Regions from separate parts of the Kitasatospora sp. CB02891 genome, predicted to be linked through region 3. Evidence: riboswitches for the same ligand, from Rfam matches in the RefSeq annotation. Region 3 holds a riboswitch; each other region holds the start of a gene.
What was found. Region 3 has a riboswitch for cobalamin ahead of CG736_RS05835 (HoxN/HupN/NixA family nickel/cobalt transporter). Riboswitches for the same ligand answer to the same signal wherever they lie in the genome.
Positions count from the first base shown of each region.

Region 1: another riboswitch for cobalamin. It lies ahead of metE (5-methyltetrahydropteroyltriglutamate--homocysteine S-methyltransferase); the one in region 3 lies ahead of CG736_RS05835 (HoxN/HupN/NixA family nickel/cobalt transporter).
Region 2: another riboswitch for cobalamin. It lies ahead of CG736_RS14880 (prenyltransferase/squalene oxidase repeat-containing protein); the one in region 3 lies ahead of CG736_RS05835 (HoxN/HupN/NixA family nickel/cobalt transporter).

Region 1 covers NZ_NNBO01000005.1:477,404-482,350, forward strand. The annotation lists gene metE (5-methyltetrahydropteroyltriglutamate--homocysteine S-methyltransferase) at 1-1,827, opposite strand, end outside; cobalamin riboswitch at 1,979-2,204, opposite strand; gene CG736_RS36210 (hypothetical protein) at 2,457-2,630, shown strand; gene CG736_RS14915 (hypothetical protein) at 2,627-2,872, shown strand; gene CG736_RS14920 (NAD(P)H-binding protein) at 3,102-4,016, shown strand; gene CG736_RS14925 (SDR family oxidoreductase) at 4,286-4,947, opposite strand, start outside.
Region 2 covers NZ_NNBO01000005.1:469,447-474,393, reverse strand. The annotation lists gene CG736_RS14885 (prenyltransferase/squalene oxidase repeat-containing protein) at 1-1,085, opposite strand, end outside; cobalamin riboswitch at 1,196-1,344, opposite strand; cobalamin riboswitch at 1,475-1,608, shown strand; gene CG736_RS14880 (prenyltransferase/squalene oxidase repeat-containing protein) at 1,709-4,528, shown strand; gene CG736_RS14875 (hypothetical protein) at 4,525-4,947, shown strand, end outside.
Region 3 covers NZ_NNBO01000002.1:61,435-66,381, reverse strand. The annotation lists gene rpmG (50S ribosomal protein L33) at 33-197, shown strand; gene CG736_RS05850 (type B 50S ribosomal protein L31) at 245-487, shown strand; gene CG736_RS05845 (helix-turn-helix transcriptional regulator) at 576-1,154, opposite strand; gene CG736_RS05840 (DMT family transporter) at 1,280-2,125, shown strand; gene CG736_RS05835 (HoxN/HupN/NixA family nickel/cobalt transporter) at 2,148-3,296, opposite strand; cobalamin riboswitch at 3,294-3,490, opposite strand; gene CG736_RS05830 (DUF6445 family protein) at 3,570-4,262, opposite strand; gene CG736_RS05825 (Fpg/Nei family DNA glycosylase) at 4,359-4,947, opposite strand, start outside.

The sequences.
Region 1 (4,947 bases), on a different contig from region 3:
CTGGATCACCGCCGCGCCCGCCGCCTCCAAATCCGCGACCTCGTCCCGCAGCGCCAGCGCGACCTGCCGGGCGGTGTCGGCGAGCGGCTGGTCGTCGCGGACGAACGACCAGGCCAGCATGGTCACCGGGCCGGTCAGCATTCCCTTGACCGGACGGTCGGTCAGGCTCTGCGCGTACGTGTACCAGTCGACGGTCATCGGGTACGGGCGGGAGATGTCGCCGGCGAGCACCGGCGGCCGCACGTAGCGGGTGCCGTAGGACTGCACCCAGCCGTGCCGGGTGGTCAGGTAGCCGGTGAGCTGTTCCGCGAAGTACTGCACCATGTCGTTGCGTTCGGGTTCGCCGTGCACGAGGACGTCCAGCCCGGCCTGCTCCTGGAAGGCGATCACCTCGCGGACCTCGTCCTCCATCCGCTTGCGGTAGTCCGCCTCCTCCAGTCGGCCCGCGTTCAACTCGGCGCGGGAGGCGCGCAGTTCGGCGGTCTGCGGGAAGGAGCCGATGGTGGTGGCGGGCAGCGGCGGCAGCTGCAACCGGGCGCGTTGGGCCTCGGCGCGGACGGCGTACGGGGCGTCGCGGCGGGTGTCGGCGGCGGTGACGGCCGCGGCGCGGGCCCGGACGGCCGGGTCGCGGGTGATCGGGGACGCGGCGCGGGACGCCAGGTCGGCGCGGTTGGCGGCGAGTTGGGCGGTGATGGCGGAGCGTCCCTCGCGCAGGGCGCGGGCCAGCAGCGCCGCCTCGGCGGCCTTCTGCCGGGCGAACGCCAGCCAGCGGCCGATCTGCGGGTCCAGGTCGCGCTCGGCGGCCACGTCGAGGGGCACGTGCAGCAGCGAGCAGGACGGGGCGACGTCCACCCGGTCGGCCAGGCCGAGCAGGGTGGCGAGGGTGGCGAGCGAGGCGCCCAGGTCGTTGATCCACACGTTGCGGCCGTCCACCACGCCCGCGACCAGGCGTTTCCCGGGCAGGCCGCCGACCGCGGCTAGGTCGGCGAGGTTGCCCGCGGCCGGGCCGGTGAAGTCCAGCGCCAGGCCCTCGACCGGCGACTTGGCGAGCACAGGCAGCGCCTCGCCGAGCCGGTCGAAGTAGGAGGCGACCAGCAGCTTCGGACGGTCCGTCAGCGCGCCGAGATCCCGGTACGCGCGAGCGGCGGCGTTCAGTTCGGCCGGCGTGCGGTCCTGTACGAGCGCGGGCTCGTCCAGCTGCACCCACTCGGCGCCGGCGGCCCGCAGGTCGGCCAGCAGTTCGGCGTACACGGGCAGCAGCCGGTCGAGCAGGGTGAGTGGTTCGAAGCCGTCCGGCGCGCCGGGTGCGGGCTTGGCGAGCAGCAGGTAGGTGACCGGGCCGAGCAGTACCGGCCGGGCCCGGTGGCCCTGGCCGAGTGCCTCGCGGAGTTCGCCGACCTGCTTGGCGGAGTCCGGGGCGAATACCGTGTCCGGCCCCAACTCGGGTACCAGGTAGTGGTAGTTGGTGTCGAACCACTTGGTCATCTCCAGCGGCGGCGTCTGCTGGGTGCCACGCGCCATGGCGAAGTAGCCGTCCAGCGGATCGGCCTCGTACGCGGCCCGGTGGCGGGGCGGGATCGCGCCGAGGGCGACGGTGGTGTCGAGCACGTGGTCGTACAGCGAGAAGTCGCCGGTGGGGACTTCGGTGATGCCGGCGCCCACCAGTTGGCGCCAGTTGGTGCAGCGCAGTTCGGCGGCGGTGGCGAGCAGCGCGTCGGCGGTGACGGCGCCCTTCCAGTAGCCCTCGATCGCCTTCTTCAGCTCCCGGTTCCCGCCCTGGCGGGGGTAGCCGTGGACGGTTGCCGCGGCTACGGACTTCGTAGTCAAGGGGACTCTCCTCGCGAGCCTTGATCCTGGGTCCGGTGCACAGGAGGGCGCGCGGGGTGGCGAAGACCGGGCGGTGCGGCGCTCGACCGCGCCTGCCCGCCGGGTGTCCGTGCCGACCCGCCCTCGAGGTCACCGGCTACCGGGTGCGAACGGACGCATCCGGGCAACGGGCAGGTCTTCGGACTCGCGGGCACACCCGGGGAGTTGATCGATCCCGGGCACCTACTGGCCGTCGCTTCCCAGGCCCGTCCGGACCCAGTGCGTATGACGGCGGTCGTTCCCACTCACCGCTGCGGGGCAGTCCCGGATTCCCACCGGGTTCCCTCTTACGACGCCCTGCCTGGCGGACAGGGCGAACCAGTTGCGCGGTCAGTCTAGAACGCCCCGGGCGGCTTCCGGCGCAAAGTCGGTGATGTGTCCGGTCCCTGGGAGGGGTCGGCGCGGCGCAGCAGGCAGGTGTCCGCGACCCAGCCCTTGCCCTCGCGCGCCTTCTGCCTCAACCCGGCGATCCGGTAGGCGAGTTCAGCCAGTGGGCCGGGTACCCGGGCCGGCGCCGTGATGGATGTGCCCGCCCTCGGGGTCGATCTCCGTGAACGCGACCTGCCCGTTCACCGGCACTGTACGACTGTGTGAGCGCCGAGCCGGACCGGGTCCTGGTGCCGCGGGCAGCGTGCTGGGTGATCATCTCCGGCCGCGGCCGCATCAGGTCCCGCCGCCCGGCCGTCACCGCGGAGAACGTCAACGCCGCGTGGACGGGCACGGTGGCGCCCGAGCCCACCAGGACCGACGAGGTCAGCCGGTGAACTCCTGGATCAACCTGGACGCGATCTGGCGGATCGTCGTGGTCGGCCTGCTCACCGGCGCCGGCCTGCCCGCCCTGTTCGCCCTCGGCCTGCGCCTGCTCAACCCGGCGCCCCTCCCCGGCCGGCCGGCCACCGACCGCCCCACCGCCGGACCGCTCGGCCGCACCCTGGCCGGGCTGATCTTCGCCGTGGTGCTCGCCACGATCGGCTGGGGCGTCTCCGGCATCGTCAACCACCGGTGACCGGTCGCCGGCAACGGCAGCAGGATGGAGGCCTTGCCCGGCGAACACGGCCGTCTGCCCTTCGCCGGCGACACCTCGGCCAGCACCGTGTGCGCAGGGGTGGATCACCCCGCCGGGAGCGGGCGGTTCCTGCCGGAGGCGGCTGCGTGGGCGATTCGCGGTCCGTAGGGTTGTCCCGAACGGGCCGAGCGGAGTGGCTTCCCGGCCCGGAGGGCAGGAGGTGGTCGCGGTGCAGTTCCAACCCGTCCTTGTCACTGGTGTCGGCGGGCGCGTCGGCGGGGTCGGACGAGCGGTCGTCGACCGGTTGCGTGCCGAGGGCGTGCCGGTCCGGGCGCTCGTGCACCACGACGACGAGCGGGCCTCGGCGCTGAGGGCCGTGGACGGCGTCGAGGTGGTGGTCGGTGACCTCACTCGCGGGGCCGACGTGGCCGAGGCGCTGGCGGGCTGCCGGCGGGCCTACTTCGGGATGGGCGTGTCGCCCGCGTACCTGGAGGCGGCGACGACGGTGGCCGCGGCCGCGCGGGAGAGCGGGGGTTTCGATCTGCTGGTGAGCATCTCGCAGATGACGGTCTCGCAGATGGACCTCACCAGCCGTGCGGAGTCCCGGCAGCAGCGGCTGCACTGGCTGACCGAGCACGTCCTCGACTGGTCGGGGGTCCCGGTCGTCCACGTCCGGCCCACCGTGTTCATGGAGAATCCGCTGTTCGCGCGGATCGCCCTCGCGTCGATCCTCCGCGACCGCACGATCCGTCTGCCGTTCGGGTCCGCGCGGACCTCGCCGGTCGCCGCAGCCGATGTGGCGGAGGTCGTCGCACGGCTGCTGCTCGATTCAGCTCCGCCGTCCCGCCGCGTCTACGAACTGACCGGAGCGCGCTCGCGTGACATGAGCGTCATCGCGGCCGAGTTCTCCGCCGCCTTGGGCCGGGCCATCACGTACGTCGACGTGCCGTACGAGGAGTGGTTGGACCGCGACCTCAGGACGCAGGACCTGCCGCCCCACGTCTTCGAGCACATCGCCACGATGGCGCGGCTGCACGGCGAGAACCGGTACGACCGGGCCACGAACGACGTTGCCGAACTCCTCGGACGCCCCCCGCTGGGGTTCGACCACTTCATCAGGAACACCCCCGGCCTGCGGCCGTAGCCGACTCCGTCGCTCCTGCCGTGGTCCGCCGGGGTCCTCAGTTGTCAGCGGGAGGAGAGACCTTGCCTCCCGAAGATCCTTCAGTTCCTCGCGGACCAGCCGGACGATCTGGCCCTCCTGCGGTCCTCGGGCCTTGTCGTTGCCGCCTACGAGGGCCCGGGCGCGGGGGTCGACGCCCAGTTCAGTCTGTGTCGCTCGGGGCAGTCACCTCGGCCGGAGCTGGCGAGGCGCCAGGTGGCGAGCTTGCCCCACCGGGACCCTGACTCTTTTCACAGGGAGTCCACGAGCCCGCCGTCGATGACGAAGTCGGCACCCGTGATGTTCGCGGCGCCTGGGCCGGCGAGGAACAGGACGAGGTCCGCGACCTCCGCCGGGCGGGTGAAGCGGCCGGTCGCGGACTGGGCCGCGGCAGCGCGGGCCACGTCGTCGGGGCCGGTACCACGGGATCGACCGACCGTGGCGGCGACGCCATCGGTGCCCTGCCACAGCGCGGTCTCCACCGGGCCGGGGCCGATCGTGTTCACCCGCACCCCCTGTGGTCCCACCTCCTTGGACAGGGCCTTGCAGAAGTTGGTCAGTGCAGCCTTGGCGGCACCGTAGTCGATGACCAGGGGGTCCGGCAGCCGGGCGTTGACCGAGGAGACGGTGACGATGCGTCCCGCGCCGGAGGCGAGCAGGTGCGGCAGGGCAGCCCTGGTGGTGCGGACGGCGGTCAGGAGGTTGACGCTCAGGGCCCAGTCCCAGTCCTCGTCCGTCACGCTCAGGAAACCGTCCACCCTCGGGCGCACCGCTCCGACGTTGTTCACCAGCACGTCGATGCCGCCATGGAGCCGGGCGGCCTCGGTGATCAGCCCGGCCGGACCGCCCGGTGTCGCGAGATCGACTTCCACGACGGTGAGGTTCGCGCCCTGCTCCACGTGCGTGTCGAGGG
Region 2 (4,947 bases), on a different contig from region 3:
CCGGAGGTGAATGCCGTGGTGGCGACCCAGGTGGGGGCGCCGGAGGTGACGGGGGTGGGCGGGGTGGCGGTGAAGCCGCCGCCGGCCACCGCGCGCAGGCCGTCGACCGAGGCGTACGCGGACGGCGTGGTGTCGGTGGACTGGTACTTGAAGCCGCCGCCGGGGTTGAACTGCTGGGCGATCAGGTAGTCGACGGGGGTCTTGCCGCTGCCGCTGGTGAAGGCGGCGCCCTGCGGGTTGATGCCGCAGGCGTTCAGCCCGGAGACCGCCCAGCCGTTGGAGTCTGTGTTGGGGCCCCACATGGCGGCGAACGAGCCGTTGGCGTTCAGGTTGGCGGCCAGGAAGCTCGCGGCGGAGGTGATCGCGCTGTCGGTGCTGGGCACGCCGGCGGCGCACAGCGAGGCCATCGCGGCGCCGGTCATGTCGATGTCCGAGGCCTGGGCGAGCGCGGTCGGGTCGCCGGCGGCCTTGCTGTAGTTCCAGCCGCCGTCGGTGTGCTGGTTGGCGCGGACGGCGGCGGCCGAGGCGTCCAGCAGTGTCTGCGGGACACGCTGGCTCCCGCTCTGGGTACGGGCGTTGCCGAGCGCGAGCAGACCGAAGACGGTGCCGTTGAAGTTGCCGGACGGCCCCCAGTAGCCGGGTTCGGCGCTCTGCCAGTACGCGGCGAGGTCGGCGATCAGGTTGCGGCCTGCGCCGACCCGGGCCGGGTCGATGCCCGCGGCGTAGGAGTTGAGGATGGCCCGCTCGTAGTCGGTGACGACCGGGGACGCGCCGGGCCAGGTGGCGGCGGCGAGTTGGCCGCGGTAGACGGTGCGGGCGTTCTTGGCGGGGTCGGCGCCGGGCAGCACGTCCACGGCGGCGGTCCCGGCGGCGGCGAGCGCGCTGAACGCCCACTCGTTGGACAGCCCGCCGGAGGTGACGTAGCTGCCGTCGGCGGCCTGGAGGGTCTTCAGGTAGGCGACGCCGTTGGTCTTCGAAGTGGCGATCTGTGCGGGGGTGGCGGCCTGCGCGGGGACTGCGGTGCCCAGCAGCGCGCCCGCGGCGAGGGCGACGGCGGCCAGGGCGGTGGTGGAACGACGGGTCACAACGGACTCCTTGGGTCGGGGCGCCGACGCGTCCCCGTCGCACCGGCGGAACGCGCTGGCGTCCGGCCGGAGTCCGGGGCGGCCGCCGCCCGGATCGCGTGGGTGGCTTTCGCTCGTGGTGCACGGCCGGCAGGCATTCGGACTCGGGCGTGTGAAGGCCCCTCACCGTTGCGCGTCAGTCCCGGACTCCCACCGGGTTCCCCTGCTCGGCCACCGCGGACGGTACCCCACGCAGCAGGCCGGCCGACAGGGTGACGTACCCGACACGACTCCGGCGAGCCGTCGGTCCTACCGGTCAACCTCCGCCGATCAAGCGGTAGTTGCGCACCACTCCGAGCGCTCCGGGCGCACTTCGACTGGCTGCCGGGCGCGTTGACGCCCCCTCAGCTCACGTGGTCTGATGAACGGGTTTTCCACCTCGGAGGTCAGGGGAAGCCGGTCCGAATCCGGCGCTGACCCGCAACCGTAGCCCTGCCCGTGCGGCGGGGGAGCCGGAATGCCTGCCACCGGGGGTTCGTCAGCACCACATGCGTCGTCGCGGACTACGACGCAGTCGGTACGGGGGCCAGTCCGCCGTCCGCTGCCTTGTCACACCCCGCCACGACCCGATCAGGGAGTCACCGGTGAGGGTCAACCACAGCAGCACCAGCACGCACCCGTCCAGAACCCGTGGCCGCCGCCCGGCCGCCGCCCTGCTCGCGACGCTCGTCGCGGCCGCCACCACCGGCACCCTGCTGCTCGGACACCCGGGCACGGCGGCCGCCGACCCGGTCGAGCAGTGCACCGCCACCACCGGCGCGATCGTCGCGGTCGACTTCTCCCCCTGGGGCGGCGGCCTGGTCCGCGGCTGCGACGCCCACCCGACCACCGGCATGAACCTGCTGCACAACGCCGGGTTCACCACCGCGGGCACCGTGCACGACGGCCCCGGCTTCATCTGCCGGATCGGCACCGGTGCGTTCGCCACCGGCACCCAGTACCCGACCGCCGCCACCGAACCCTGCACCACTACCCCGCAGGGCAGCGCCTACTGGTCGTACTGGATCGCCGAACCCGGCGCCACCGCCTGGACGTACAGCCGCTTCGGCGCCGACGGCCAGAAGCCGAAGGCCGGCGAGGTCGAGGCCTGGGTGTACGGCGCGACCGACCTCGGCGGGACCACCGGCGGGCCGAAGTTCACCCCGGACGAGGTGCGGGCGAAGAACGCCGCCAGCCCGTCCCCGTCCCCGTCGCCCAGTGCGAGCGGCGGCCCCTCCGGCAGCCCGAGCCCGTCGCCCGGCGGGAGTTCGGGCACCGGCGCCCCGCCCGGCCGCACCGCCGATCCGGCTGCCGCCGCGGCCTGGCTGGCGGCGCAGCTGACGGACGGCGACCACATGGAGAACTGGGCGTTCGAGGGCCCGGACTTCCCGCGGACCGCGCTGACCGCGCTCTCGCTGGCCGGCTCCGGCACCCAGGACGCGGCGCTGCGCAAGGTCGCCGCGTTCCTGGCCGCACACGCCGACGCGTTCCTGTTCCCGAACGGCGCGTCGGCCGGCGCCGCGCCCGACGCCCGGGCCGCCGCGCTGCTGGCGCTGGTCGCCGAGGCCACCGGGGGCGACCCGCGCTCGTTCGGCGGCCGCGACCTGGTCGCGGCGCTCACCGACCACGTCTGCGACGCCGCCGGGCAGGGCGGGAAGTGCAGCGCCGCCGGGGACTTCCAGGGCGCGGCCAACCCGTGGACGCAGGCGATGGGCGTGATCGCGCTGGCCCGCGCCGGGGTCGTCCCGGCGCCCGCCGTGCTGGACCGGTTCGCCGGGGTGCAGTGCGCCGACGGCGGCTTCGCCGGCACGCTGATCCGCCCCGGCCAGTACTGCGAGTCCGACCCGCTGTCCACCGCCGAGACCGTGATCGCGCTGCGACTGGCGGGCGGCCACCAGCCGGTGGCCGACCGCGGGGTGGCCTGGCTGACCGCCCAGCAGGGGGCCGACGGCGCGTTCGTGCCGTACGCGGGCGCTTCCCCCGAGACCCTGTCCACCGCCGTCGCGGCTCAGGCCCTGCACGCTGCCGGGCGCACCGCCGAGGCCGACCGGGCCACCGCCTGGCTGGCCGCACGGCAGAACGCCGACGGCGGCCTCGGCCCCGACGAGTGGACCCCGGACTCGGAGGCGCCCGCCACCGAGCAGGCGATCCTCGCCCTCACCGGCACCGACCCGGCCACCGTGCTGCGGCGGGTCAACGCCCCGCAGCCCGCCCGCACCCCCGACCTCGCCAGGGCCGGCGCCTACCTGACCGACCGCGCCCGCCTGATCGACGGCCACTACTACGAGGGCTTCACCGACTTCGCCGACTTCGGCCTGACCATCGACACCGCGTACGCGCTGGCCGCCACCGGCACGGACGACGCGGCGCTGCGCCGGATCACCGACTTCCTCGACCAGCAGGGCAAGGACCGCTCCGAACGGTCCGTCAACGACTGGACGGCGATCGGCACCGAGTGGGCCGGCGGCGGCTCGGTCGCCAAGGAGGCGCTGCTCGCCGAGATCGTCGGACGCGACCCGCGGCACTTCGGCGGACAGGACCTGATCACCGCCCTGGACCGGATGGTCTGCGACCACGCCGACGTGAACGCGGGCTGCGACGGGCCGGGCAACTACCAGTGGGCGCAGTCGGTGTTCTCGCAGGCCCTCGGCGTGATGGCCCAGGTCCGGGCGGGGCACGCCGAGCAGGCCGGGCCGGCCGTCGCCTACCTGCGCGGGCTGCAGAACGCGGACGGCTCCTGGCCCAGCCTGATCCCCAACTCCCGTACCCCGGACGTGGATTCCACCGCGATCGCGGCGATGGCCCTGGACCTGCTGCCCGACCGGGAGAGCAGGCAGGCCGTCGAGCGGGCCCTCGGCTGGCTGGCCGCCCGGCAGTTGCCGGACGGCGGTTTCCCCGGCTCGGCGGGCAACTCGGTCAACTCGGCCGCGCTCGCCGTCCAGGGTCTGAGCCTGCGCCAGGACGCGTATGCGGCCCGGATCGCCCGGGCCACCGAGTTCCTCGCCGGGCAGCAGAACGCCGACGGCGGTTTCACCGTCGCCGCCGACGGCCCGCGCACCTCCGACCTGCGCGCCTCCGCCCAGGCGGCGGGCGGGGTCACCGGCCGCTCCTTCGGCACGCTCAGCCACAAGTTGGACGACAGCACTCCCGGCGAGCCCAGCGGCTCCCCGTCGCCGTCCTCCTCCGCGTCGCCCTCCGCCTCCGCCTCCGCGGAACCGACCGGGTCCCCCTCCCCCTCTCGGAGCACGTCCGGCGGCACGGTGGTGGACACCTCGACGGGCGGCGGGTCGACCTCCTCCGGGCTGGCGTTCACCGGTACCGATGTGCTCGAACTCGTCGTTCCGGGGCTGTTGTTGACGGTGGGGGGCGGCGCGGTGCTGGTCGCCTTCCGGCGGCGGGCCAAGGCCGACGGGGGCTCCCGGTGAGCGGGCGGTTCGCCCGGCCGGCCCGGCTGGGCGCGGCCGCGGGGACGGTCCTGGCCGTGGCGCTCGGCGGGCCGGCCCCGTCACCCGCGCGGGCGGAGGCGCTGCCGATGGACCAGTGCACGACCAGTCGGAACGTGGTGCTGGCGATCGACTTCGGCCGGTGGGGCGGCCCGGTGCTGCGCGCCTGCGGCAGCACGCCCACCACCGGTTACCAACTCCTCAATCAGGGCGGCTGGAAGACGGCCGGCACCCAGCACGACGGCCCGGGCTTCATCTGCCGGATCGGGTACAGCGGCTACCAGGGCGGCAAGCAGTTCCCGCCGCCCGACCAGGAGAAGTGCATGCTGACCCCGCCGGCCACCGCGTACTGGTCGTACTGGCACGCCGATCCGGGCCAGAACACCTGGTCCTACAGCCAG
Region 3 (4,947 bases):
CGGCAATCGTTGCCGGGATTGGGAGGTTCGAGATGGCGCGCAGCGAGCTGCGACCGGTGATCACGCTCCGGTCCACGGCGGGCACGGGCTTCAGCTACGTGACCCGCAAGAACCGCCGGACCAACCCGGACCGGATCGTGCTGCGGAAGTTCGACCCGGTGGCCGGGCGGCACGTGGAGTTCCGCGAAACCCGTTGACGTTCAACGGAATTGAGCAGTTCGAGGGCTTGCAGAAGGAGGAGCAGATGAAGCAGGGAGTGCACCCCGAGTACCGTCCGGTGGTGTTCCGGGACAAGACGGGCGGCCTGTCGCTCCTGACCCGCTCCACCGCGTCGAGCGGTCGGACGGTCGAGTGGACGGACGGGCGGACGTACCCGGTGGTGGACGTCGAGACGTCCTCCGCGAGCCACCCGTTCTACACCGGCAAGGCCCGCCTGCTGGACACTGCGGGCCGGGTGGAGCTGTACCGCCGCAGGTACGGCCTCTGACAGCCGGCGGGCGAAGGGCCCCGGGAGTCTCCCGGGGCCCTTCGCCCATGCCGATGCCCCGATCGGCCTGCTCACGTACCGGCCGGGCTCATCTGCCGGCCGGCGGGGGGACGGAGACCACCAGGGTGAGGCGGCAGTCGACGTCGCCCTCGTTGCGGTAGCTGTGGGCGGTGCCGGCCTCGTAGGAGGCGGTGGAGCCGGCCGGGACGCGGTGGGCGCGGCCGTCGAGCACCAGGGTGAGTTCGCCCTCGTCGATCCGGGCGATCTCGACGGTGCCGGCCGGGTGCGGGTCGGAGGCGTGGGTCTCGCCGGGTCGCAGGTGCCAGTTCCACAGCTCCAGCGGGCCGGGGGCCTCGATGCCGTTCAGCAGGACGCCGCTGCCGCCGTCCGGGCCGCTCCACAGCCGCACCGCCTCCTCGGCGGGGACGATCCGCACCACCGAGGTCTCGTCGTAGTCGAGCAGACGGGCGATCGAGACGCCGAGGGCGTCGGCGAGGCGGACCACGGTGCCGACGCTGGGGTTGGTGCGGGCCTGCTCGATCTGGACCACCATGCCGCGGCTGACGCCGGAGCGGGCCGCGAGGGCGTCCAGGGTGTGGCCGCGTTCGGTGCGCAGCCGCTTGAGGTTGCGGGCGAGGGCCTGGGTGACGAGATCGGGTTCCGGCACGCTTGAGTCCAATATATTGGTTGGGTCGGTTCAGGGGGGTGAACTATGCTGCGACCGCACGACAGGTCCACCGACTGTACTGCGGAGTCCACCATGCTGCCCCGACCCGACGCGCTCCCGGCCTCATGAGCGCCGCTCTCGCCCTGCTCGCCAGCCTGCTCTGGGGCGTCGCCGACTACGGCGGCGGCACGATCACCCGCCGACTGCCCGCGCTCGGCGTCGTGGTGCTCTCGCAGACCGCGGCCGCCCTGGTCCTCGCGGTGGCCGTCACCGCCACCGGCGGCTGGGCGGACGCCGGGCCCGCGCTCCGGTACGCCGTCGCGGCCGGCGTGCTCGGGCCGTTCGCCCTGCTCGCGTTCTACCGGGCCCTCGCCCTCGGACCGATGGGCGTGGTCTCGCCGCTGGCCACCGTCGGCGTCCTGGTGCCGATCGGGGTCGGCCTGTTCCTCGGCGAGCGGCCGGGCGTCGTCCAGGGGCTGGGGATCCTGGTGGCGATCGCCGGGGTCGTGCTGGCGGGCGGCCCGCAGCGCGGCGGACCGGCCGTGAGCCGCCAGGTGCTCGTCCTCACCCTCTCCGCCGCGCTCGCGTTCGGCGCGGTGCTCGCCCTGATCGCGCACGCCAGCGCCGGCGGCGGACTGCTGCTGACGCTGTGCGTGCAACGACTGACCAACGCCGTCGTCGGCATCGGCATGCTGGCCGCCGCCGCCCGCCGGGAGCCGCTCGAACTGCGCGGCGCGGCCCGCTCGTTGCCCTCGCTGACCGCCGTCGGCGTCGCGGACGTGACCGCGAACGGCCTGTACGCCGCCGCCACCCACCTGGGCTCGGTCGCGGTGGCGGCGGCACTGGCCTCGCTCTACCCCGTGGTGACGGCGCTGATGGCGCGCGGCCTGCTCAAGGAGCGACTGCTGCGGGTACAGGTGGTCGGCGCCGGGCTGGCCGTGGCCGGAACGCTGATCCTGGCCGCCAGTTGACGCCCTGCCACCCTGCTTCGGGTCATGTGGCTCCGACTCCGGAGAACGCCTTGGACCGTCGGGCGATCCGCCAGTAGCCGATCGCCGCCGCCCACACCACCACGAACAGGCCGACGATCACGAAGCCCACGTTGTCCAGGCTGAGTCCGGCGATCCAGCCGGACACCGGATCGTCCAGGCCGAACTTGTCGTGCAGCACCGCGACCAGCTCGATGGTGCCGATCACGAAGGCCACCGCGATCGACAGACCCGTGATGGTCAGGTTGTAGTACACCTTGCGGACCGGGTTGGAGAACGCCCACTGGTAGGCGAAGTTCATGAACGTGCCGTCCAGGGTGTCGAACAGGCTCATCCCGGCCGCGAACAGCAGCGGCAGGCAGACGATCGCGTACCAGGGCAGGCCGGACGCCGCGCCCGAGCCCGCCATCACCATCAGGGTGACCTCGGTGGCGGTGTCGAAGCCCAGGCCCAGCACCATGCCCACCGGGAACATCTGGCCGGGCCGGGTGATCGACCGGGTCGCCCGGCTCAGCACCCGGGCCAGGAAGCCCCGGGAATCCAGGTGCTTCTCCAGCTCGGCCTCGTCGTACTGGCCGGCCCGCATCGCCCGGAACACCCGCAGGATGCCCAGCAGGGCCACCAGGTTGAGCGCCGCGATCAGGTACAGGAACGCCCCCGAGGCGGTGGTGCCGATGGTGCCCAGCACCTGATGGGTCGTCGAACCCTCGTCCATCAGCGTGCCCGCCAGCGCGGCCCCGCCGGCCACCAGCGCGGCCATCAGCACCACCATCGAGGAGTGCCCAAGCGCGAACCAGAAGCCCACCGAGACCGGCCGGCGGCCGTCCGCCATCAGCTTGCGGGTGGTGTTGTCGATCACCGCGATGTGGTCGGCGTCGAAGGCGTGCCGCATGCCCAGGGTGTACGCGGTGATGCCCAGGCCCACACCGAACACCTGGGTACCCACCTGGTACTTCTCCGGCACCACCAGGAACAGCAGCGTCCCGAACGCCGCCACGTGCAGGGCCAGGATCACCGCCATCAGGCCGGCGGTGCGCCAGGTGTCCTCGCGGCGCCAGCGGAAAGCAGGAACAGGGGAGCCCGGGACGTTTCCGGGCATGGTCGAATCGGACGCGGTCATCCGCGCATCACGCTCCAGCACCTCGTGGATCACTTCGTGAGATGCCGTGGCCGGTCTCCTGGCTGACGGGGTGTTCGGCGTCGGCGCCCGGCCTTCCCGGCCGCGAACGGCCAGTGGCACGAGGTGGGAGCCGACGACTCCCCGATCACAGTGGCGAGGGCCGCTCCGGACTCCTGTGACGAGCACAGTGCACCGGCTTCCCGAACACCACGGCCCGTCCACCGTAGAACCGTCCCGGGCGCAGCGGCAAGACCGGACCCCTCCGGAGGTGTCGCAGATCACCCCGCCCCGCGAGGTGACGGCGGGTCAGGCCATCCAGAAGAACACGCAGGTCATCCGCTTCTCGTCCAGCGTGGTGCCGTAGTACTCGGTCGCGGTGTGCATCAGGTTGGCGGTGTACAGCAGCAGCCGGTTGTAGCGGTGCGGGACGGCCAGATCCTCGGTGAACGAGTCCGGCGGGACGAAACGGGTGCCGAGCGCGTCCACCAGGTTGTTGTGCGGGGCGACCACGGTGTTCCCGCCGAGCCGGCCGCCCGGCAGGCTCTGCCGGTAGAAACTGGTCCCGCACCGCTTCGGCACGTTCGGGTTGAGGTACAGCACCGCCGCGTAACGGCACAGCGAACGCGAATCGGTGTGCGGACGCGGCTCGCACTCCCCCTCCCCCACCACCTGCACGCAGTTGTGGTTGAAGGTGCCGCCCTCGGCCTCGCTGAGCGCCCACACCCTGGGCACCCCGACGGTCTCCCGCACCAGCTTCTCGACGTGCGCCAACTCGTCCGGCTCCAGGCCCGGCATCCCCCGCAGCCCCGGCCACGACTCCGGCTTGTGCGGGTACCCCTCGTCCCAGTCGGTACGGGCCAGGTGCCGGGCGCGCACCGCGTCCGGATCCGGCAGCACGTCGTCCAGCACCCAGTAATCACGACCCTTGGTGGGTTTGCGGTACGGCAGGACCGGAAGGGCCGGAGTCGGACGGGGGCCCCGGAACGGTTGTGCGGACATGAACCCGACAATAGGAGCGGGCTCCGGAGCCCTCGACCAAGGAGCGGTCAACCTTCCGTCAAGGCTTCCCCTGCGACCCGTTTTGGTGACAGAGCGTCAGGACTGCTGGCAGCGGGGGCACCAGAACAGGTTCCGGGCCGCCAACTCCTCCGTCCGCACCGGGGTTTCGCACACCAGGCACGGCTGGTCCTGCCGCCGGTACACGTACACCTCACCACCGTGGTCGTCCACCCGCGGCGGCCGCCCCATCGCCTCCGGCGTGTGCTCAGGCCGGACGGTGTCGATCCGCCCCGCCGCGACCCCCTCCCGCATCAGCGCCACCAACTCCGACCAGATCGCGTCCCACTCCGCCCGGCGCAGCTCCCGCCCCGCCCGGTGCGGACTGATCCCCAACCGGAACAGCACCTCCGCGCGGTACACGTTGCCGACACCCGCCAGCACCTTCTGGTCCATCAACAACGCGGCCACCGACGTCCCGCTCCGGGAGATCCGCTCCCACGCCGCGTCCCCGACCTCCCCCGCCCGCAACGGATCCGGCCCGAGCCGCCGGTGCAACGCCGCCTTCTCCCCCGGCGTGATCACCTCGCACGCCGTCGGCCCCCGCAGATCCGCGAACCCGCCCTCGTTCACCATCCGCAACCGCACCTGCCCGACCGGCGCCGGCGCCTCCCCCACCCCGAACTCG